DNA from 2 places in the Microbacterium abyssi genome. Region 2 is predicted to be linked to the other one. Evidence: predicted binding sites of a transcription regulator. Region 2 holds the regulator's gene; the other holds the start of a gene.

The links. The regulator HspR, encoded in region 2, represses chaperone genes until heat shock. The targets are predictions, from matches to a motif close to AAGTTGAGTCNNNNNGACTCAACTT.
Region 1: a site for HspR is predicted at 4,046-4,070, ahead of IM776_RS03295 (ATP-dependent Clp protease ATP-binding subunit). Genes of this name have one in related genera too.

The regions. Positions count from the first base shown of each region.
Region 1 is NZ_CP063815.1:673,329-681,015, forward strand. Features, by position in the region: gene IM776_RS03270 (amino acid ABC transporter substrate-binding protein/permease) at 1-965, shown strand, start outside; gene IM776_RS03275 (amino acid ABC transporter ATP-binding protein) at 962-1,690, shown strand; gene purU (formyltetrahydrofolate deformylase) at 1,715-2,578, opposite strand; gene IM776_RS03285 (glutaminase) at 2,662-3,120, shown strand; gene IM776_RS03290 (glutamine amidotransferase-related protein) at 3,261-3,995, opposite strand; gene IM776_RS03295 (ATP-dependent Clp protease ATP-binding subunit) at 4,111-6,645, shown strand; gene IM776_RS03300 (LysR substrate-binding domain-containing protein) at 6,652-7,260, opposite strand; gene IM776_RS03305 (PhnD/SsuA/transferrin family substrate-binding protein) at 7,407-7,687, shown strand, end outside.
Region 2 is NZ_CP063815.1:3,099,681-3,107,367, reverse strand. Features, by position in the region: gene IM776_RS14960 (nucleotide exchange factor GrpE) at 1-277, shown strand, start outside; gene IM776_RS14955 (DnaJ C-terminal domain-containing protein) at 285-1,268, shown strand; gene IM776_RS14950 (heat shock protein transcriptional repressor HspR) at 1,364-1,783, shown strand; gene IM776_RS14945 (GntR family transcriptional regulator) at 1,828-2,493, shown strand; gene IM776_RS14940 (Gfo/Idh/MocA family protein) at 2,609-3,625, shown strand; gene IM776_RS14935 (Gfo/Idh/MocA family protein) at 3,622-4,656, shown strand; gene IM776_RS14930 (alpha/beta fold hydrolase) at 4,691-5,386, opposite strand; gene IM776_RS14925 (hypothetical protein) at 5,463-7,325, opposite strand; gene IM776_RS14920 (alpha-mannosidase) at 7,322-7,687, opposite strand, start outside.

The DNA of each region.
Region 1 (7,687 bases), 840 kb from region 2:
AGGACGAGTACGGTTTCCGTGTCACGCCGTACCAGGACACGACCGACATGGTGGATGCCGTCAAGGCCGGCCAGGCCGTCGGCTACTTCGAGGACTTCCCGGTCCTCGCGTACGGCATCCAGCAGGGGTCGGGCTTCCGCCTCGTCGGCGAGCCGGAACTCGGCGGCGAGTACGGGTTCGCGGTGAACAAGGGCATGAACCCCGAACTGCTCGAGATGTTCAACGCGGGCCTCGGCAACGTCCAGGAGTCCGGCGAGTACGACGAGATCGTCGACCGCTACCTCGGCGGCGGAGAGCAGTCGACGCAGCCGACCGACATCATCTCGGTCGCCGTCCAGTACTGGCCGGCGCTGATGGAGGGTCTGTGGCTCACGATCCTCTCGACGATCGTCGCGATCGTCGCCGCGTTCATCCTCGGCATCGTGTTCGGGTTCGGTCGCATCTCGAAGTTCTTCCCGTTCCGGTGGATCGCGACCGCGTACGTGTACGTGTTCCGCGGCACCCCGATCCTCGTGCAGGCGTTCTTCGTGTTCTTCGCGGTCCCGCAGCTGTTCCCCGGCCTTACGTTCAACCCGTTCGTCGCCGGTGCGATCACGCTGTCTCTCAACACCGGCGCGTACATGACCGAGATCATCCGCGGCGGCATCCAGGCCGTCGACCCCGGCCAGAACGAAGCCTCGCGCTCACTCGGACTCGGGCACTGGAAGACGATGCAGAAGGTCGTGCTGCCGCAGGCGTTCCGCATCATGATCCCCTCGTTCGTGAACCAGGGCATCATCACGCTGAAGGACACCTCGCTCATCAGCGTCATCGGCCTCGCCGAACTCACGTTCCAGTCGCGGCAGATCATCGCCTCGACCTACCTGTCGGCGCAGGTGCTGACCATCGTCGCCATTATCTACTTCGTCGTGATCACGCTGCTGACGCTGCTCGCGAACCGCCTGGAGAGGAAGTTCAACGCATGAGCAAGATCGACGTCCGCGACCTGCACAAGTCGTTCGGAAGCAACGAGGTCCTCAAGGGCATCGACCTCACGGTGGCCGACGGCGAGGTCGTGGCGGTCATCGGTCCGTCGGGCTCCGGCAAGTCGACGCTGCTGCGCTGCCTGAACAAGCTCGAGGAGGCGACATCCGGCCAGGTGGTCATCGACGGCGTCGATCTCACCGACAAGAGCGTCAAGCTCGACGAGGTGCGTCAGCGCATCGGCATGGTGTTCCAGCACTTCAACCTGTTCCCGCACATGACGGTGACGGAGAACATCACGCTGGCTCCGATCGAACTCGGCCGGCTCTCCAAGTCCGCGGCGCGTGAGCGCGCGCTCGCGCTGCTGGAGCGCGTGGGCCTGTCGGAGAAGGCGGATGCCAAGCCGGCATCCCTCTCGGGTGGTCAGAAGCAGCGCGTGGCGATCGCCCGCGCGCTCGCCATGGACCCCGAGATCATGCTGTTCGACGAGGCCACCAGTGCCCTCGATCCCGAGATGGTCGGCGAGGTTCTGCAGGTCATCCGCGACCTGGCGGAGGGCGGCATGACGATGGTGCTCGTGACGCACGAGATGGGCTTCGCGCGCGAGGTCTCCGACCGCACGGTGTTCATGGACGACGGCGTCGTCGTCGAGGAGTCGACCCCCGCCGAGCTGTTCGGCGCGCCACAGCACGAGCGGACGAAGGACTTCCTCTCGAAGGTCCTCTGACACCGCGCGCGGCGTGCGCCGCGCCTACAGGATGACGGTCGAGCGGCCGTGCACGATCACGCGGTCCTCCGCGTGCCACTGCACGGCGCGGGCGAGCACCAGGCGCTCGACGTCGGCGCCGCGGCTCTGTAGCTCGGCGGCCGACTCGGAGTGCGTGACGCGCGTGACGTCCTGCTCGATGATCGGTCCCTCGTCGAGGTCGGCGGTCGCGTAGTGCGCCGTCGCGCCGATGAGCTTCACGCCGCGCTCCTTGGCCCGTGCGTACGGGTTCGCACCGATGAACGCGGGCAGGAACGAGTGGTGGATGTTGATGACCGGAGCGCCGATGCGCTCGATGAAGTCGTCGGTGAGGATCTGCATGTAGCGGGCGAGCACGACGAGATCGACGTTGCCCTGCAGCAGCTCGAGCTGGCGCGCCTCCATGGTCGCCTTCGCCTCGGGTTCGGAGCCGCCGGGGATGTGCACGAACGGTACGCCGAACGAGCGGACCGACTCGGCGAGGTCGGGGTGGTTCGAGACGACCATGGTGATGTCGACGTCGAGCTGTCCGCGCTGCTGGCGCCACAGGAGCTCCATCAGGCAGTGGTCGTACTTCGACACGAATATCGCGACCCGCTTGCGGCGTGAGGTGTCGTGCAGCGACCAGTCCATGCCGAACCTCTCGGCCACCTCTTCGATCGACGCCTCCAGCGCCGGACGGGAGGCTGCTAGCCCGGGAAGGTGGATCACGGTGCGCTGGAAGAAGCGCCCGCCCTCGGCATCCGTCGAATGCTGATCGAGCGAGATGATGTTCGCGCCGTGCTGAGCGAGGACGTTCGCGACGGCGGCGACGATCCCGGGCTGGTCATCGCAGGCGATGAGCAGGCGTGCGGTATCGGTCTGAGACATGGATGCTCCTTGCAGGGGTGTGCATCGATTCTGCCGCGTCCGCGGCGACGGTGACGAATCGGGAGCGCGAGTAGCCTGAATCCGTGACTTCCGCCGCCGAACTGCTCGCCGATGCGCGCGGCGCGCTCGCGGGCGTCCCGAAGGAGGGACTCGGCGAGGACCGCTCCTCGCGCTGGCGCGGCGAGCGGATCGTGCGCGTCGGGGAGGCCTGGCACGTCGGGGTGCTGCTGCTCACCGACGACCGGACGCTCGCCACGGCGGAGGTGCTGCGCGCGGCCGATCCCGGCCGCCGCGGGTACACGGCGGAGTCGGCACGCGAGCGCGCAGCCCGGCGCCAGATGGCACTGCGCGGCGGATTCGGGGAGGGCGAGGTCGTGCACGTCGGCTGGACGGTGATCGACGTGGATGCCGTCGACGCCGGCGGCTCTTCGGGACCGCTCGCCATGCGTGGCGGTGTGCCCATGGTGCGGTGGTCGAACGCCAGTGCCTACCTGCCGCTCGAGGCGTACCTCCGCGAGCGGATCGAGCTGCTGCGGGGGTGAGGCTCCTTCGACTCGCCTCCGGCTCGCTCAGGACGTTTCGTCTCGCTGCGCTCGCTCAACGACCCGCAAACGGGATCTTCCCCGCGGGTTGTTGAGCGGAGGCGGCGCAGCGGCCGGAGAAGAAACGGGTTGAGCGAGCGTCAGCGAGTCGAAACCGCCGCCGCCCTGAGCCTCTCCGCGAACCGCCGCAGCAGGTCCGTACCCGTGACGGATGCCGCCAGCACGCGCTCGGCCGTCAGGTCGTACTCGCGCGGGTCGAAGTAGCCGGTGGTCCGGTAGTACGCCATCCGATCCACGAAGTCCTGCGGCGTGACCTCGGGGTGGAACTGCGTCGCATACAGCCGGTCTCCGACCCGATAGGCCTGCACAGGGCAGTCGTCGTTCGCGGCGAGCAGCACGGCTCCGGGCGGCGGTTCGATCGAGCCCTCTTTGTGGGCCGTGAGGACGGACATCGACGGCGCGGACGGACCGAAGATCGGATCATCCGAGGCCGCCGCGGTGATCCGGATGCTCGTCGCGCGCGTCGACTCCGGCACCGCGGTACCAACCGTGCCACCCAGCATCCGCGTCACGACGCCGATGCCGTAGCAGGTGAAGAACGCCGAGAGGGGGCCGTCGGCGGCATTCTGAGCCAGCGTCTCGAGATCATTCTCGACCCGTCGCTGCAGATCGCCGCGCTCCTCGGCTGTGACGTTGAACGGCGAGCCTCCGACCACGACTCCGTCGTATCGATCGGCGACGGCGACATCCAGCGGCCTGTCGAGCAGGTCCCACCGGTCGAGCACGGGTACGCCGAGCGCACGCCGGAATGATCGGTGCTCGGCATCCGCTGCACCCTGCTCCGGCCTCACGCAGACGTACAGGATCGAGGCCACCAGAGAATTCTATTCGCCCGCTCGGGAATATCGTCCGGTGGCGAGCGTTGAACTTGAGCGTAGTACACTCAACTTCGTACTTGAGTGAAGCACGCTCAACTTTCAGGAGGACAAAGTGCCCAACGACTTCAGCGATACCGGCGCAGGTTCGTTCGACGATTTCCTTGCCCGGTATCTCGCGGGCGAACAGGCCCGGCAGGCCCGATCCATCGACCTCAGCCGGTTCCTCACCGCGCGCACCCAGCAGATCCTGCAGCGCGCCGGCCGGTTCGCCCTCGAACGCGGCCAGACCGAACTCGACGCCCTCCATGTGCTGCGCATGATCGTCGAGGACGACGCGGTCGTGCGTGCTGTCGAGAACATCGGTGTGCGGCCGGCGGAGATCGTCAACGCGGTCGAGGCACGCCTGCCGCTGCCGGGCGAGGCGACCGGAGCGGCCGCCGCCACTATCACGCCGAGCGCGAGCCGCGCGCTCTTCCATGCCTACCAGGTGGCACGTTCGGCCGGTGCGACCTACATCGATCCGGAGCACCTGTTCTTCGCGCTGGTGCTCGGCCAGGACGTGCCCGCAGGTCAGGTCCTCGCCCGCGCCGGCGTCACCGCCGAGGCCCTCACGCAGGGCGCTCGCGAGCACGTCACCGCCCCGGTCGGCGGTGAGAGCCCCGACACCGAGGCGCCGGCATCCGACTCGCCCATGCTCGACAAGTTCGGGATCGATCTCACCGCGCGTGCCCGCGAGGGCGCGCTCGACCCGGTGATCGGCCGCAGCGACGAGATCGAGCAGACCATCGAGATCCTCAGCCGCCGCACCAAGAACAACCCGGTGCTGATCGGCGCGGCGGGCGTCGGCAAGACCGCGATCGTCGACGGCATCGCCCAGGCGATCGTCGACGGGGCCGTACCTGCGCAGCTATCGGGGCGCCGAATCATCGCGCTCGACCTGCCCGCCATGCTGGCCGGCACCCGCTACCGCGGTGACTTCGAGGAGCGTCTCACCCAGACGATGGACGAGATCTCCGCGCACAAGGACGAGGTGATCGTCTTCATCGACGAGGTGCACACGGTTGTGGGCGCCGGCGGTGCCGGTGACGGCGGCATGGATGCCGGAAACATCCTCAAGCCCCGCCTCGCACGCGGCGACCTGCACATGGTGGGAGCGACGACCCTCAAGGAGTACCGCCAGATCGAGAAGGATCCGGCCCTCGAGCGCCGCTTTCAGCCGGTGAAGGTCGATGAGCCCTCCGCCGAGGATGCCGTCCGCATTCTCGAGGGGCTGAAGGACGCGTATCAGCAGCACCACGCCGTCACGTACACGGATGCAGCTCTCCGCGCCGCCGTGGCGATGAGTGCCCGCTACCTGCGTGACCGCGTGCTGCCAGACAAGGCGATCGACCTGATCGACCAGGCCGGCGCCCGCCTGCGGCTGAAGCTCGGTCTCCCCGAGGACCCCTCAGCGCTGCTGGCGGAACTCGCCGACCTCGAATCGCGCAAGAACGCCGCGGTGACCTCCGAGCAGTACGAGGAGGCCTCTCGGCTGCGCGACGAGATCACGGCGGTTCAGGAGCGGATCGACGCGGCATCCGCAGGCCGCACCGCCGACGCCGAGGCGATCGTCGACGAGCGCGAGATCGCCGAGGTGATCGCGCGCGCCACCGGCATCCCGGCCAGCCGCCTCACCGAGGGCGAGCGCGAGCGTCTCGCCGATCTCGAGGCCGAGCTGCACGCACGGGTGATCGGTCAGGACGATGCCGTGACCGCGGTGGCACGCGCCGTGCGCCGCAGCCGCACCGGAATGGGCGACGCCCGCCGCCCGGTGGGATCGTTCCTGTTCCTCGGCCCGACCGGCGTCGGAAAGACCGAGCTGGCGAAGGCACTCGCCGACCGCCTGTTCGATGACGAGAACGCCGTGATCCGCTTCGACATGAGCGAGTTCGGCGAGCGGCACACCGTCTCGCGGCTCGTCGGCGCCCCTCCGGGATACGTCGGCTACGACGAGGCGGGGCAGCTCACCGAGCGCGTTCGCCGCAATCCGTACTCGATCGTGCTGTTCGACGAGATCGAGAAGGCGCATCCCGACGTGTTCAACCTGCTGCTGCAGGTGCTCGACGACGGACGGCTCACCGACGGTCAGGGCCGCACGGTCGACTTCCGCAACACGGTGATCGTGATGACCTCGAACGTCGGCTCGGAGCTCCTCGCCTCGCGTTCCGGAGCGCTCGGGTTCGTCTCATCGCAGGATGCCGCCGCGAACGGCTTCGCGTCGATGAAGGATCTGCGTGACCGGGTGATGGGCAAGCTCCGCGAGGCCATGCGCCCGGAGTTCCTGAACCGGATCGACGAGATCGTGCTGTTCCAGAAGCTGTCGCGCGAGGAGCTCGGGCGCATCGTGCGGCTGATGCTGCAGGCGACGTCGGCGCGGCTGGCGGAGCGCTCGGTCACGATCGATGTGACCGACGCTGCGGTCGAATGGCTCGGCGCGCACGGCTACGAGCCGGAGTACGGCGCACGGCCGCTGCGTCGGCTGATCCAGCGCGAGGTCGACGACCGCGTCGCGGACCTGCTGGTGTCCGGGGCGCTCGCCGACGGCGGCGCTGTGCTGGTGGATGCCGGAGCCGAGGGGCTCACGGTCGAGGTGCCGGTTCTCGTCTAGCGCCCCCTACCGGGACGAGTTCGCGGTCCGCCCGCGGACGATCCCGATGAATGTCTCGACGTCCTCCGTCGTGCGATCTCGCATCCATGCGAGCGCGACGGAGGACGTCGGCGCATCCAGGAGAGGGCGGTAGTCGACGTCCTTGCGCTGATGCAGGCGCGCCAGCGACATGGGGACGACGACGATTCCCACGCCCGTGGCGACCGTGGCGATGGCATCCGCCGTCGTCTCGAGCGGCGAGAAACTCGGCGCGACCGTCGGCAGGTCCAGCGGGCCGAGCACATCATCGAGCGGAGTGATCAGGACTTCGCCGGCGAGGTCGTCGGCGGTCAGCTCGTCGGCGGCCATGAGGTGCGACTCGGCGGATGCCACCACGACCGGCACCTCGTCGTACAGCGGGATCACGTGCAGATCATCGACGTCGTCCATCGGACGGCGCACGAGCGCAGCATCCAGCTCTTCCACCGCCGTACGCTGGTCGGCGAACTCGATCGGCACCAGCTCGAGGGGGACTCGCGGCATCCGCTGCTTCCAGGTGTCGATCCACTTGCCCGGCGTCGCGCCGGGGACTGCGCCCAGCCGGAATGTGCGGGGGGCGGACGTGCGCGATGCCATGCGTTCAGGCTACTCGGCTGTTCATGTCGAGTTCACGCCCCGGTCAGGGTCTCTATGCGCTCCAGTCGCTCGGCGGTCGTTAGCTCGTCCCGTCGGCCGTTCTGCCGATCAATCACCCTGCACCCGCACCTTCGAAAGGTTCCCCCATGCAGTCCACCCTCAAGCGCGGTCTCGCGATCGCCGCCGGCCTCACCCTCGCCTTCGGCCTCTCGGCCTGTGCCGCGGACACCGCTGACAGCACCACCGATGGCGCAGCCGCCGAAGGCACCTTCGCCTCGGGCGACTCCGACACGCTGGTCTTCGCCGTTCTGCCCGACCACGAGGGCGCCGACCAGGACGCTCAGCCGATCGCCGACTGGATCGCCGAGATCACGGGCAAGAACGTCGAGTTCTTCCAGGCGACCGACTACACCGCCGTCGTGCAGGG
Region 2 (7,687 bases):
CGATCTCGACCGCGCCGCACAGCACGGCGACCTCGTGGAGGGCACACCCTTCTTCGTGATCGGCGAGAAGGTCCGCGCTGTCGTGGAGCGGCTCGGTGTCGTCGCCTATGGCGAGACGGGCGAGGAGTTCGACCCGCAGCACCACGAGGCGATCTTCCAGCAGCCGACGCCCGGCGTCGAGAAGTCCACGATCCTCGAGGTCGTCGAGGTCGGCTACCGCCTGGGTGAAGTGGAGCTGCGCCCCGCGAAGGTCGTCGTCGCCGTCCCCGCGGAGTAGGTGATACATGGCCAGCCAGGATTGGTTCGACAAGGACTTCTACAAGACGCTCGGCGTCTCCAAGGATGTCAGTGACGCGGAGCTGAAGAAGACGTACCGCAAGCTGGCGCGCAAGTATCACCCGGACTCCAATCAGGGCGATGCCAAGGCCGAGGCGACGTTCAAGGAGATCAGCGAGGCGTACTCGGTGCTCTCCGACCCGGAGCAGCGCAAAGAGTACGACGAGATCCGGGCCATGGGTTCGGGGGCGCGCTTCACCGCGAGCGGTTCCGGCGCGGGTGGCTTCGAGGACGTGTTCAGCCGATTCGGCCAGGGTGGTCGCGGGCAGAGCGCCGACTTCGAGGACATCTTCGCGATGTTCAACCAGGGCCAGGGCGGCTCCTTCGGCTCCGGCCGGTTCGGTCAGACGAGCGGCGGATACCGAGGGTTCGGCGGCCCCCAGAAGGGCGCCGACGTCACGGCCCGCACCACGCTCGACTTCGTCACAGCCGTGCAGGGCGAGACGATCACGCTGCAGGGCGAGGACGGCAAGCCGTTCAAGGTGAAGATCCCGGCCGGTGTCGCGGACGGGCAGAAGATCCGCCTGCGCGGTCGTGGCCGGCCTTCGCCGGATGGTGGCGAGAGCGGCGACATCGTCGTGTCGATCACGGTGCGTCCGCACCCGGTGTTCACGCGCGATGGCCTGAATCTGCGCCTCACCGTGCCGGTGACCTTCACCGAGGCGACCCTCGGTGCCACCATCGAGGTGCCGACGCTCGGCGGCGATGTGGTCAAGCTCCGTGTCGCGCCGGGGACGCCCTCGGGCCGCGTGCTGCGCGTCAAGGGCCGCGGCGTGAAGAGCTCGAAGGGCACCGGCGATCTGCTCGCCGAGCTGCAGGTGGCCGTCCCGACGCATCTGGACGACGCCGCGCGAGAGGCGCTGCAACGGTTCCAGGAGCTGGAGCCCAAGGAGAACCCGCGCGCCGACATGATGGCGAAAGCGCGGGCCTGACCCCGTGGGTCGTTGAGCGAGCGCAGCGAGACGAAACGCACTGAGCGAGCGAAGCGAGTCGAAGTGTCGGAACGAACGGAAGGACGGTGATCACGATGGTCGAGGATGAGGACGCCCCGGTCTTCGCGATCGCCGTCGCGGCCGAACTCGCCGGCATGCACCCGCAGACGCTGCGCCAGTACGACCGCATCGGACTGGTCGTGCCCGGTCGCACGCGCGGCGGCTCGCGACGCTACTCGCCGCGGAACATCGAGCAGCTGCGCGAGGTCGCCCGCCTCTCGTCCGACGGGATGAGCCTCCCGGCGATCGCACGGCTGCTCGATCTCGAGGATGAGGTGCGGATGCTGCGCCGCCGGGTCATAGAGCTCGAAGGCGCGCTGCGCGCCGAACGGCAGAACCGTCCGGGCGTGCGCGTGTTCGCCGCTGGAGCGACCGGTGTGGTTCCCGTGACGGGCGGTCGCCGCATCCGTCGCTCGACCGAGGTGGTGCTCTGGAGTCCGAAGAACGACGGCTGACCGGCAGCTGTGTGTATTCTGTTCACTGTTAACAGGAGGATGCAGTGACGCAGACTGTAAAGCGCGGCGAGTCTCTCGGCACCCAGGTGGCCGGAGTCCTACGGCAGCGGATCGTTCGGGGTGAGCTCGCGCCAGGGGCGCGCATCACCGAGGAGGCGCTCGCCGAAGAGTTCCAGGTCAGCCGTGGGCCGGTCCGAGATGCGCTCACGCAACTGAGCTTCGAGAAGCTCGTCGAGATCCAGCGCCCGCGTGGGGTGTACATCGTCGGACTGAGCCAGGACGATGTCGACCAGCTCTACAGTCTCCGCGGGGCGCTCGAGCACCTCGCCCTCTCCCGTGCGATGCGGGTGGACGAGGATGAGCGGTGGAGCGAGATGCTCCACGCGGTCCAGCGGATGGCGGATGCCGCCGACGCGGGCGATCACGCCGCCTTCGTCGCCGCGGATCTCGACTTCCACTCGCAGATCTACCACCTCGCGGATCACCCGCGCCTCGCCGGCGCGTGGAGCCAGTACCTCCCGACCTTCACCGCGCTGCTCGAGGTGACCATCAATCACGACGACGATCTGCACGAGTCGTCGGTCGACCATGTGCGTCTGATGAAGGTCATGCGCGAGGGCACGCTCGATGAGGCCGCCGGCGTGCTCGCAGCGCACCTCGACGGCGCCCGGGAGCGGATGCTCAGCGAACTGCGAACGCGCGAAGCCTGAGCGGCCCCGCGCCGATCCGAGCGTCGGCGGCATGTGGTAACGTTGCCACAATTCCACCCGAACGAGCTCGTCCATCGGCGCGCGTTCGGCCGGGTCCGAGTCCACACGAGGGAGTGTGCGCGATTTGATCGACGACATGATCGGGGTGGGAGTCGCCGGATTCTGGCATGTGCATGCCGACGATTACGCCCGCGAGACGACAGCGCACGGCGGCACCAGGCTCGTCGCAGCATGGGATCCCCACGAGGAGCGGGCTCGGGAGGGCGCACGACGCCTCGGGACGGACCACGCGGAGACGCTCGATGCGCTCCTGGCGCGACCGGATGTCGACGCGATCACCGTGACGACGGCGACGAACGAGCACACCGACGTGATCCGGAGGGCGATCGCCGCCGGAAAGCACGTCTTCACCGAGAAGCTGCTCGCCCCGACCGTTGCGGAATGCGAAGAGCTCGTCGATGCCGCCCAGCGGCAGGGCGTCGCGCTCGTCGTGTCGCTGCCACGCCTGTCGGAGCCGCTGATCGTCACGGCATCCCGGCTCGTCGACGATGGATCACTGGGCGATGTGACCTACGCCCGTGTCCGCATGGCTCACGACGGCTGGCTGGGAGGGTGGCTGCCCGAGCGGTTCGCCGACCCGGTCGCGGCCATCGGCGGCGCCTTCTCGGATCTCGGATGCCACCCGGCATACCTCGTGCAGCGATTCCTGGGTGCACGGCCGGACCGCGTCACCGCCTCATACGGTCGTGTCACTGGCCGGACAGTGGAGGACAACGCCGTCGTGACCGCACGTTACTCGAACGGCGCCCTGGGAGTAGCGGAGGCGAGCTTCGTGACGACGCCCGGAGCCTTCGCTCTGGAACTGCGCGGAACCGAGGCTTCACTGCTGTTCGGTTTCGGCCGTGAGGAGCTCATCGGCAAGGGCGGGCGGTTCGGTGACGCCTGGACGTCCGTGCCGCTCGCCTCTGACGCGAGCAGCCCGTTCGAACTCTGGGTCGATGCGATCCGCGGCGACGCCGACACCACGAAGAATCTCCACGCGGCGATCGACCTCACCCGGTTCGTGGTCGCCGCCAACACCGCTGCGACGACCGGCGAAGCCACTGTCGTCGATCAGGGAGGACACGCATGAACAGCCCCATGAAGGAGAAGGTCCGGATCGGTCTCATCGGCGCCGGCGGCATCGCCGGCGCTCACGTCGCCGCATACCGGCGCAATCCCGGAACGGTCACGTTCGCGGCGATCGCCGATCCGATCACCGAGAATGCGGAGAGGCGCCGAGGCGACGACGCCGACGTGCGCATTCACGCGGACTATCGCGAGATGATCGCCGCCGGTGGGCTGGATGCCGTCGACATCTGCCTGCCGCACCACCTGCACGCGGAGGCCGTGATCGCTGCGGCGGATGCCGGGCTTCATGTGCTGTGCGAGAAGCCGCTGTGCCTGACGATGGCGGAGGCTGATGCGATCACCGCGGCCGTGGAGCGCAACGGCGTGACCGTGATGTGCGCGCACAATCAGCTCTTCCTGCCGGCCGTCGCCGCCGCGAGAGATCTCGTCGCGTCCGGTGTGCTCGGACGGGTCTATGAGGTGCGCACGACCGACAGCTTCCACAACGACTTCACCGTCGAGAGCATGGGCTGGCGAGCCAAGGCCATCACGTCCGGCGGCGGCGAGCTCATCGACACCGGCTACCATCCCCTGTATCTGCTCCAGCATCTCGCCGGCGGAACCCCCGTCGAAGTCGGCGCGATGCTCTCACAGCACCGGCTCGGGTTCATGGAGGGCGAGGACTCCGCACAGGTGCTGGTGCGCTACGACAACGGCGTGGTCGGGCACGTCACGACCAGCTGGGCATACGAGCCCGCGGTCGGCACCGAGAAGTTCTCGCTCGTCGGCGAGAAGGGATCTCTGAGCTCGGACGGGACGACCCTGATCTCCCGCGTCCGCGGACAGGAGCCGGTGACGACGACCTTCGAGCCGGTGCACGAGTTCGCCGCCGAGGTGGAGCACTTCGCCGAATGCATCCGAACAGGAGCCCGGCCGATCCAGACGCACGTGGAGGGGATCGACGTGCTCGGCGTGATTCTGGCCGCGTATGAATCGTCGACGCGCGGGACCATTGCCGCGGTGCAGAACGCTGCTCGAACTCGCGCCGCCTGACGGAGGGTGCCGAGCGTTCACGCTCCTCGGCTCATCAGGCGGCGGAACGCGCGTGAGCCGACAAGCCATCGACGATGACGCGCGTCAGTTCCGCGCCACGCTCGAACTGAGGCCAGTGCCCCGCCGGGAGGTCGACGAGAGTCACGTCGCGCATGCGCACCAGCTCACGGGCGGGGTCCGCGTCCTCGCTCATCCAGCGTCGGACGTCGTCCGTCGTGTACTCCGAGGCGACGATGGTGACCGGCACGTCGAACCGGCGCTTGTCGGTCAGACGCTGCCGCGAGTCGACCCCGTGCCCGTCTTCCACCCGCTGGCGCTCGCGAAGGGCGGCGAGGCTGCCATCGCGTGCGCATCGCTCTGCGAACTCGGTCGTGTCGCGGTGGGCATCGGCGTGGAAGCCGGTCAGGACGTACGTGCCGTCGGCGCTCGGCAGTCCTCCGACGTGGAACGCGCGTGCGACGCGATCGGGCCGGCGGTTGACCGCGGCGTGCACCAGACCGCATGCCTCGGCGTGGCCGACCAGTGCGACCGGTCCGCCCATCTGATCGATCGTGTTCGCGATGAGAGAGACATGATCGGCGAGCAGAACGCCGGAGCGGTCGGCGGTGCGCGCCGAGAGACCTCGAAGCGTCAGCGGATGCGGGACGTGACCGGCGTCCCTGAGCCTCGAGGACACGTCCTCCCATGACGAACCGTCGAGCCAGAGTCCTGGCACCAGAATGACGTCCATGCGCGCCTCCTCGGGGTCTCGCCTCATCGTGCGGCACCGGCGGATGCAGGCCGAGGGGCTTGACAGGCAAGCGCAGTCAGTCGACGATTCCCGCCGCCATCGCATCCTCGCAGCCCAGCAGCAGGACTCCCGCGCTCCACGCGTGCGACAGGGTGAGGAGCATCCCCTTCGGCTGGAAGCACTCGGTCTGGTAGTAGCGCTCTGTCACCATGCCCCGGTACGCGTTGAAGTCGCCGTCGAACCGTGCGACGAACTGCCGGAAGCACGCCAGCGATTCCAGCGCGCGCTCACGGTAATGCTTATCGCCGAGGGCGTCGGACAGCTGCAGCATCTCGTTCGTCATGACGAGCCCGTACGCGTGCAGGTGCTGGTTGGAGGGCGAGGCCTGGTCGGCGCCGCGGGTACCGAAGCCGAAGATCCCCAGCATCGAGGTCGCCGGGAAGTCGACGTCGTAGGTGTAGCGGAACGACAGGGCGAAGTCGGCTGCGCGTCGTGCGAGGTCCAGCCATTCGGTGTCGCCGGTCGCCCGATGCAGCGCCATGTACGCCATCACCGCGACATAGCCGTCCTCGCTGGTGCCGGCGAGGTCGACATCCTCGGGGGCGCCGTGCAGGTGCTCGTCGAGCACGAACCGCGCGTACCAGCGTCCAGCGCGCACCGCGGCCGCGAGATAGCGCTCGTCCCAGTCGGCCGCCTCGGCGAGCGCCCCGGCCCAGGCCAGCCCTGCCGAGCCGTCCCACGTCAGCACCTCACCGGTTTCAGCATGATGGATGCTGCCGAGATTGCCGTCGTCCCGTTGCCGGGTCACGACCGCGTCGAGATTGGATGCCGCGGCGCTGCGCCAGTCGTCCCGATCTGTGAGCGTGAGAGCGCGCACGAGGAACTGGGTCGCCTCGCCGAGCGTGCGTCCATGCAGCCCACGACGATGCGAGGTCCAGCTCTGGGTCCACCCGCTCTCGCGATACCAGACGCCCCAGAACGTGCCGCTCGGCGACAGGTCGGCGGTGCAGAAGTCGATCACGCGTTCGGCAGCCGCCCGGAGCGGTTCATCGTCCGTGCGGGTCGCGTGCCGGAGCATCGCATAGGCCCAGGGGATTCCGGACACCCAGCCGACGTGCATCGCCTGACGGTCGACGGAGTTGCCGTCGCGCCCGGAGATCTCCCGGTCGAACCCGGCAGTCTCCAGCAGGATGCCGGGGTCAGGGTCGTAGTGCCAGCGGTGCAACCCCTCGGCGCTCAGAGCAGCGGCTGTGGGGATGTCGACCCAGGGGCGCAGCGGTGCGCTCGCCGCAGAATCGGAGTGCAGCTCACGCAGCACACGCGCGTAGTCATGACGGTCTGGCGTCAGTTCGTGAACTCGCACGACGAGGTCGACCGACTCGCCGGCGGCGAACCGGTGCTGCAGCACCTCGGCCGGACGCGGGTCGGCGTCGCCGTAGTAGGTGACCGGGAATTCGCGCGCAGGAAACGTCGCGCTGAGCACGGCCGCGCCATCGCGCAACGCGAACCCGACGCCCGTGAGCCCGAGCGGAGTGCTCGGCGCAGCGGACACCGCGAAACCGGCGCGATCCGGTGCGGGCCAGGCGAAGACGACCGGGGTGGAGGCTCGATCCGAGCGGAAGTGCCATTCGTCGCTCACGAAGCCGTCTCGTTGATCGGGCGTCGCCGCGCCAGCCTCGAAGCGCGGATAGAGGCGATCGTTCGCGGCGGGGCGGCCATCCCCGTAGAACAGTCCGGGGATGAGCCACCAGGGAGCCGTGGCATCCGGGACCTTGACCGAGATGCGGATCGCCGCGGCCACGGCATCCTCCCCGATGTGACGGACCGTGATGCGATGCGCATCCCCGTCGAGGCGGACGTCGATGCGGAAGCCGGCGGGGTCGGCATCGAGCACCTCCACCGTCGGCGTGAGGGCGGAACCGGCGACGAGCGCGCTCACGCCGGCGGCTCTCCGATCGGCCACTCCAGCAGATCGACCTCGACGATGTCGATGCTCGGATCGATCGGCACCCGGAACGTCCGCACCTGGTGCGCCCCGAACTCCGCTTCGATGGTGCGATCGACGACGGGCAGTTCGATACGAGCGGATGCCGCGCTGCCGCGGGTCTCCACCGCGCGGACGATGAGATCAGTCGCTGCGCCGTCAGGCGCGTCCTCGCTGCCCTTGATCGCGGTGACCATCACAGCGCCGGCGCCGTCTTCGGCGAAGCTCTGCCGCTGCGGCAGGTCGCCGTCGTGGAACGATTCCTGCTGAGCGCGCACCGGGGCGCCCAGCACGGCGGCGCGCCGAGTCGGCTGCGC